Lacibacter sp. H407: one gene and its partner. The protein of the gene in region 1 interacts with the protein of each later gene in a pairwise test. Links are inferred from orthologs where the notes say so. Each region holds a gene or a part of one and is shown on either strand. Other genes may lie near its edges.

Region 1 (3,223 bases):
CTGAATTGTTTAACCGCCTGCTCAAATTTGAAAAAGTGATCGGGATGGGTGGCAGCATTTTGCTGATCGGTATTGGCGTTTACTTTCTCTTCTTTAAAAAAATGCAGGCCAGTGATCTGGGCGATGGTATTGAAATGAAACGGAGTGCCGGTGATTATGTCCGCATTTTTTTCGCCGGTTATTTCATGAACACCCTTAACCCAACTGTGATCGCATTTTGGTTTACATGGGCCACAGCGTTTATTACTATGCCGGTTACCGAACGCATTGCTACCTTTGCGGCATGTTTAGCTGTTGTGTTAATCGCTGATCTGTTGAAAGTATTTTTGGCAAATCGTTTGCGAAGCAGACTTACCTTAAAAATGATCACCCTGATCAATAAAATATCCGGAACAATTTTAATTGTGTTTGGTTTTATACTGATCATCGGGATATTGTTTTATAAAAACAATGGCTAAGCTGTATTGATCGTTACTTCTTAACAAAGCATTTGATTTTTCTGTTGTTCTTTTATCGCCAGTACATGAAATCAATCTTTCTGTTTTTGTTTCTTTCCATTGCAGCCACACAGGCAGAAGCACAATTCAATGAACTGGTGCTGCGCAAGAATGGTATTGCCAAAAAACGTTATGCAGAAGGAGCGGTGATCGCTCTTCAAACCAAACTCGGATTAAAATTCAGCGGCACTATTTATCTCATCCAGAACGACAGTATTTATTTTGCAGATGGCGGTATTCATAAACGTGATATTGCCATCGTGTTTAAAAAACCTTCAAAAAAACACCGCATCATTCCCTTCAGCAACGAAGCTTTTTTGTACAGCAACCTCGGTATCCCATTGTTTACGGCAGGGCTTGTGATCAGCGGCGAACCATTGTTAAATTCAGTGCTCTCCGGTGTGGCATTGGTTTACATCCCGGTTCTGTTGTACAATGCACAACAACTTATTTTTAAAGGAAACAAGCGTTACCGTATCGGTAACAAGTATGATCTTCAGGTGCTGGATCTTTATCCATCCGAAAATCTTCCTGAAAAAAAACAGTGATGTATATTGCAGCAATGGCGGCAAAAAAATCCAATACCGGTACAACAACTTTTTTCCAACGTACGCTTCGTTTCCTGAAGCGTTTATTCATCATTTTGTTTATTGCACAGTTTGTTTATATCATCCTTTTAAAATGGATCGATCCTCCAATAACGATCACCCAGCTTGTAAGCGTACTAAAAGGTGAAGGATTAAAACGTGACTATATCAACATCGAACAGATGAGTAGTCATGCACGGCTTGCAGTAATTGCTGAAGAAGATCAGTTGTTCCCCGATCATGCGGGCTTTGACTGGAAGCTGATTGAAAAGGCACTGGATCATAACGAAAAAAAACCTACACGTATCCGTGGTGCATCTACCATTTCACAGCAAACAGCGAAGAACGTTTTTTTATGGCAGGACCGCAGTTGGTTCCGTAAGGGGTTGGAAATGTACTTCACTAAAATGATCGAATGGATATGGGGCAAGAAACGGATACTGGAAGTATATCTCAACGTGGTGGAAATGGGCAAAGGCGTATATGGTATTGAAGCAGCAGCAAAGCAATATTATAAGAAGTCTGCAAAGCAACTTACACGTGTAGAAGCTGCACAAATAGCAGCTTCATTACGTAATCCAAAAAAGTACACAGTAAAACCTTTGACGCAGCAAGTTGCAGTACGTTCGCAATGGGTTTTGCGGCAAATGAATAATTTAGAAGGCGATGCAGATATTCAATTGTTGATAAAGGATGCTGTGCAACCAAAAAAAGAACAGAAGAAAAAACGATCAGCGAAGTAAAGCATCTACAGCTTTCACAGCTTTGTCGAAACGCTCATCAAAATTCCCACTTACAATACTCCAGGGTGTAGTTTGTTGTTGCAGGAGTTCTTTGTATACAGCAAACAGATCATTCCGCACTTTTTGCTCCGGATATTCACGAAGTTCATCTTCCACCCATGGAATATCGGGTTTACAAAGTAGATAGAGATCGTATTTCTGTTGTTTCAGTTCCTGCAGTATCCATGGATCGCAGGAGCCAAATACAACTTCGCTCCATACTTTCATTACATGCATATCTGTATCAAAGAAGATCGTGTTCACTTGTTTTGCAAGAGCGTCGGCAGTATATTTTTCCGCCAGCTCGGTTTGATTTTTGGCGATCACCAATAAATCATCCGCAGTATAAGGCCTTCCCAACATCAGTAAATATTCCCGTGCATATTCAGGACACCACACCGATCGGTAATGCTTTGCCAATCGTTCGCTCAAAAAAGATTTACCTGTAGATTCCGGGCCGAGTAGAACAACTTTCTTCGGGAAATTCATAAAGGTTGCAATGTAACGGGTGATGCAATACAAAACAAGGGTAATTCTTCTATCGTAATTTTACTCTTCTCTTCCATTCTGCCAATCCAAAAAAGGCCATGATCAATAACACCACATAAAAAACACTGGTAAACACATATTGTTTCACAAAGTACAAAGGAGCTGAAGCGATATTGGTTGCGATCCACCAATACCAGCTTTCGATTTTCTTTTTTGCCATAAGCCACATGCCGGTGAAAGCTGTTGCAGCTGCGAACGAATCGGCCCAGGGGATTGCACCGGGCGCAAAGTTCTGTTTAAGATAATACAACGAAACGTATAATGCAAGGTAAAAACCAGCGAAGAACAAAAGTTGATAAACAATCCAGCGTTTATTTGAGTAACTGATATGTAACACCTGATGATGCTCGTTGTCTTTTTTTGCCCACAACCACCAACCATAAATACTCATTATGGTGTAATAAATATTCACTGCCGCTTCGCCCAGCAAGTGCTGTTTATAACTCAGCCAGATATAAATAGTGGTACTGATAAGGCCCACAGGATAAACCAAGATATTTTCTTTACGGCTGTACCAAACACTGGCAATACCGGAAAATACAGCAATGTATTCGGGTAAGGTTGTTGCCTTCATTCCCGTTACAAATTGCTGCCAGATAGTATCGATCATTTTTCAAAAATGCATTGAAATTTTCAGATTGAGTGCTAAAAAATTTTCGGGCATCTTTGCAAAAATTGCTTGTATGAAGATTGCTGTATTAGGTGCCGGTATGGTAGGCCGTGCCATTGCACTTGACCTAGCCACAATATTTGATGTTACTTCGTTTGATGTAAGTGAACAAAATCTGCAATTGTTACAACGCAGAAC
Region 2 (3,322 bases), 1.1 Mb from region 1 along the record:
TTCTTCAACCCATAATATTGCTTCTTTGCTTTGCAGTTTTGCAACATCACTTCACCACGCTTATCATCTTTGTTGCTGATAGCAAATGCATCGGCTGTTAATCCATCAAAAAAACGTTTCTTCACTTTGATGTATTCATCAAAGGTTTTGTGATAATCAAGATGATCGTGTGTGATATTGCTGAACAATGCACCGGTAAAATGAATACCTGTAATGCGATGCTGATGAATGGCATGACTGCTGCATTCCATAAATACATAAGTGCAACCGGCATCATACATTTCTTTGAGCAAACGATTCAAATTGATCACATCCGGTGTTGTATGTGTTGATGGAACTACTTTATCGCCGATATGATATTCTACAGTTGAAACCAATCCGCACCGGTAACCCAATCCGCTGAATACTTTGAACAGCAATGTTGCGATCGTTGTTTTTCCGTTGGTGCCGGTAACACCCACCACTTTCATTTGCTCCGTTACATTTCCAAAGAACTGGTTCGCCATAAAACCTGCTGCCTCTGCACTGTTCGCTACCTGTATATAAGTAACATTCTCATTCAACTGCTGCGGCAATTCTTCGCAGATCACTGCAACAGCGCCTTGCTCAATTGCATTTGAGATAAATGCATGCCCGTCAACAGCTACTCCCTTGATGGCAATAAAACAAGTGCCCGGCTTCACAAAACGTGAATCGATCTGCAGATCACTTACTTCCAGAGCAGTTGATCCGTGAACGCTGCGTAGATGCACTTTGTACAATATGTCTTTCAATACTGCCATCAATTGAGATATAATGTTATTTCCTGTCCCTTTGCTACCGGCGCACCGGCAGCGATGGACTGATCATTAATTTTTCCTTTTCCTGTTACCTGCACTTTCATACCGGCTGTTTCCAATACATACAGTGCATCTTTCAATCCCATACCTTTTACATTCGGCATCACTTTCCCATTGGTTGCATAGGTTTGTGATTGAACGGTATTATTTTTCAAGAACGATATCCGCCAGTTACCCACTAACTGATCCGTATAACTGAAACCAAACTGTTTTGAGATCTGTTGCACTTCCTGTTTCATTCCACTGAAACTGTACAGCATTGAATCCGCAAACGGTTTTGCCATTGTGTATGGCTGTTGTTCCTGACTGTATTTATATAAGTGATCTGCAATTTCTCTGAACACCGGCCCTGCTACTGAACCACCATAATAGTTGGCGGCATGTGGCTTGTTCTTTACCACAACTATGATGGAATATTTCGGCGCTTCGCTTGGGAAGTAACCGGCAAACGCTGATTGATATACACCATCTCTGTATTTATAAGTACCATCATTTACTTTCGCTGTTCCTGTTTTACCCGATGCTCTGTACGGCGCTGTTTCAAATTGTTTACGTGCTGTACCTTCTGTACACACAGCAGCTAAACATTCCTGTAATTGTTTGATGGTTGATTCGCTTGCAATTTCTTCGTTCAATACCACCGGTTCATTTTTGCGGATCACTGTTCCGAAATTTCTGATCTCATTCAGCAAATAGGGCTTCATCATCTTCCCATTATTCGCCACAGCATTGTACACCATTAATAATTGTAAAGGCGATACCATCAACTCATAACCAAAACCCCACGAAGCCAATGTTTGCGGATGCCATTGTTTTGGTTTTACCTTATTCGGATTTCTGATCAACGGATTAAATTCTTCGTTCAACTCAATTCCTGTTTTGGTGGTGAGATGAAGATTGGTGAAATGCTTGTAGTATTTTTTTGGATCAGCTGTGTAATACTGATAGGCCAGTTTACTCATTGCCACATTCGAGCTTTGTGTAAAGGCTGTTTTAATAGTTGTTACTTCAGGACCATGATGATCATCCACAATATTTCGGCCGTTCAAATTCCATCGACCACCGTGAATGGTGATGTTATCATTGATGGTTACATGCTTATCTTCCAACGCAGCCAGTAAGGTTACCAGCTTAATGGTTGAACCCGGTTCTGCTGTACGCAATGCATAATTGTCGGTTTCGAAATAAGTTCCGTCTTTTGTGCGACCAAGGTTTGCAATGGCCTTGATCTTTCCGGTTGCCACTTCCATTACAATGCAGGTACCTTCCAAAGCTTCGTTCGTAGTCATGGTGCGCATCAATGCACGTTCGGTTATATCCTGAATATTTACATCGATCGTAGTGTACACATCATCTCCATTTTCCGGTTCTACTTCGTATCCTTCAACCGGCATCAATACGCCACCTGACACATAGCGAACCAAACGCTTGCCGGTAGTACCACGTAAAACACTGTCGAACGAACGCTCAAGCCCAACGAGTTTTGAATTTTCTCTGTACAATCCAATTGTTCTGAAACCCAACTCACCAAACGGATTCAACCGTTTGGTTTTTACCTCTGCAATAAAACCACTTTTGTTTTTACCAAGACGTACCAATGGAAACTCACGTAACTGTTTGTACTCTTCAAACGATACTTTCTTCTTCAAAGAATAATAGCGTGACTTTGATTTATACGCCTGCTTCAATTCCTTTTTATAGGTAGCGGCAGTTTTATCTTTAAATAAACCAGCCAATTCAATTGACAAAGAGTCGATGTTCTCATTAAATCGTAATCCGTTCTTGTAACGTAATCCTTCAGCAGCAAAATCAATGTAAACATCAAACTGTGGTAACGATGTACTGAGCATACTTCCGTCTTCACTGTAAATAGTACCACGCTCAGCCGCCAGATCAAGAATGCGGGTGTGCATACTATCACCCATACTTTTCCAATAGCTCCCTTCAATACTTTGGGTATAAAATGCCTTACCGAGTATGAGTATACCCAGCAGCATCAACCCCAGGAAACCCAGGTACACTCTCCATAATATGTCGTTCTTTACTTCCATTAATTTCCTTTCAGCTTGGTGCTGTCAGTTAGTTTGATGGGTTGTTGAATATTTTCTTTTAAACCAATTGGCTCTACTGCTTTTGCCACTTCACTCAGGCGGTTCTGAAACATCAGTTTCCCGTTGAGCGTTTTGTATTCATACTCCTGCTCCTTTAGTTCTTTGGTTGTACGATTGATGTTGCGGATGGTATTGTCGGCGTAATGGCCATTGGCGATGTAGATGATCGCCAGCACAGAGAGAAAGAGGAAGTATGGAACGTTGCGTACGATCCACTGGTAATTGAACCACTTTTTTAAATCAATCTTCGGCTCTTTTACTGCCATTGGTTTGTTTGTAATTTCCGTTTGTAATGCTGTTCGTTTGTTTTACAATGGGTTTTAAATTTTTTCGGCTACACGTAACCGTGCGCTTCTTGATCTTGGATTTTTT

What was found.
Region 2: the proteins of mtgA (region 1) and WG989_RS01105 interact in binary tests that used the Escherichia coli proteins (3 or more experiments, as listed by UniProt). The link is inferred for Lacibacter sp. H407 from one-to-one orthologs.

Annotation. Positions count from the first base shown.
Region 1 is NZ_JBBKTU010000001.1:1,367,952-1,371,174, forward strand. What follows is about bases 49-2,935. They hold mtgA (monofunctional biosynthetic peptidoglycan transglycosylase), read left to right. Parts: upstream 49-1,044; coding sequence 1,045-1,827; downstream 1,828-2,935. Other genes in these bases: WG989_RS05930 (LysE family translocator), read left to right, coding at 49-458; WG989_RS05935 (hypothetical protein), read left to right, coding at 524-1,045; WG989_RS05945 (AAA family ATPase), read right to left, coding at 1,816-2,355; pnuC (nicotinamide riboside transporter PnuC), read right to left, coding at 2,405-2,935. In the rest of the region: more of WG989_RS05930, read left to right, coding at 1-48; more of pnuC, read right to left, coding at 2,936-3,025; WG989_RS05955 (saccharopine dehydrogenase family protein), read left to right, coding at 3,099-3,223. UniProt on the Escherichia coli protein: Peptidoglycan polymerase that catalyzes glycan chain elongation from lipid-linked precursors. May play a role in peptidoglycan assembly during cell division in collaboration with other cell division proteins.
Region 2 is NZ_JBBKTU010000001.1:269,212-272,533, forward strand. The notes cover bases 337-3,322. They hold WG989_RS01105 (PASTA domain-containing penicillin-binding protein), read right to left. Parts: upstream 2,891-3,322; coding sequence 782-2,890; downstream 337-781. Other genes in these bases: WG989_RS01100 (UDP-N-acetylmuramoyl-L-alanyl-D-glutamate--2,6-diaminopimelate ligase), read right to left, coding at 337-782; WG989_RS01110 (FtsL-like putative cell division protein), read right to left, coding at 2,890-3,216; rsmH (16S rRNA (cytosine(1402)-N(4))-methyltransferase RsmH), read right to left, coding at 3,271-3,322. Outside these bases: more of WG989_RS01100, read right to left, coding at 1-336. UniProt on the Escherichia coli protein: Essential cell division protein that catalyzes cross-linking of the peptidoglycan cell wall at the division septum. Required for localization of FtsN.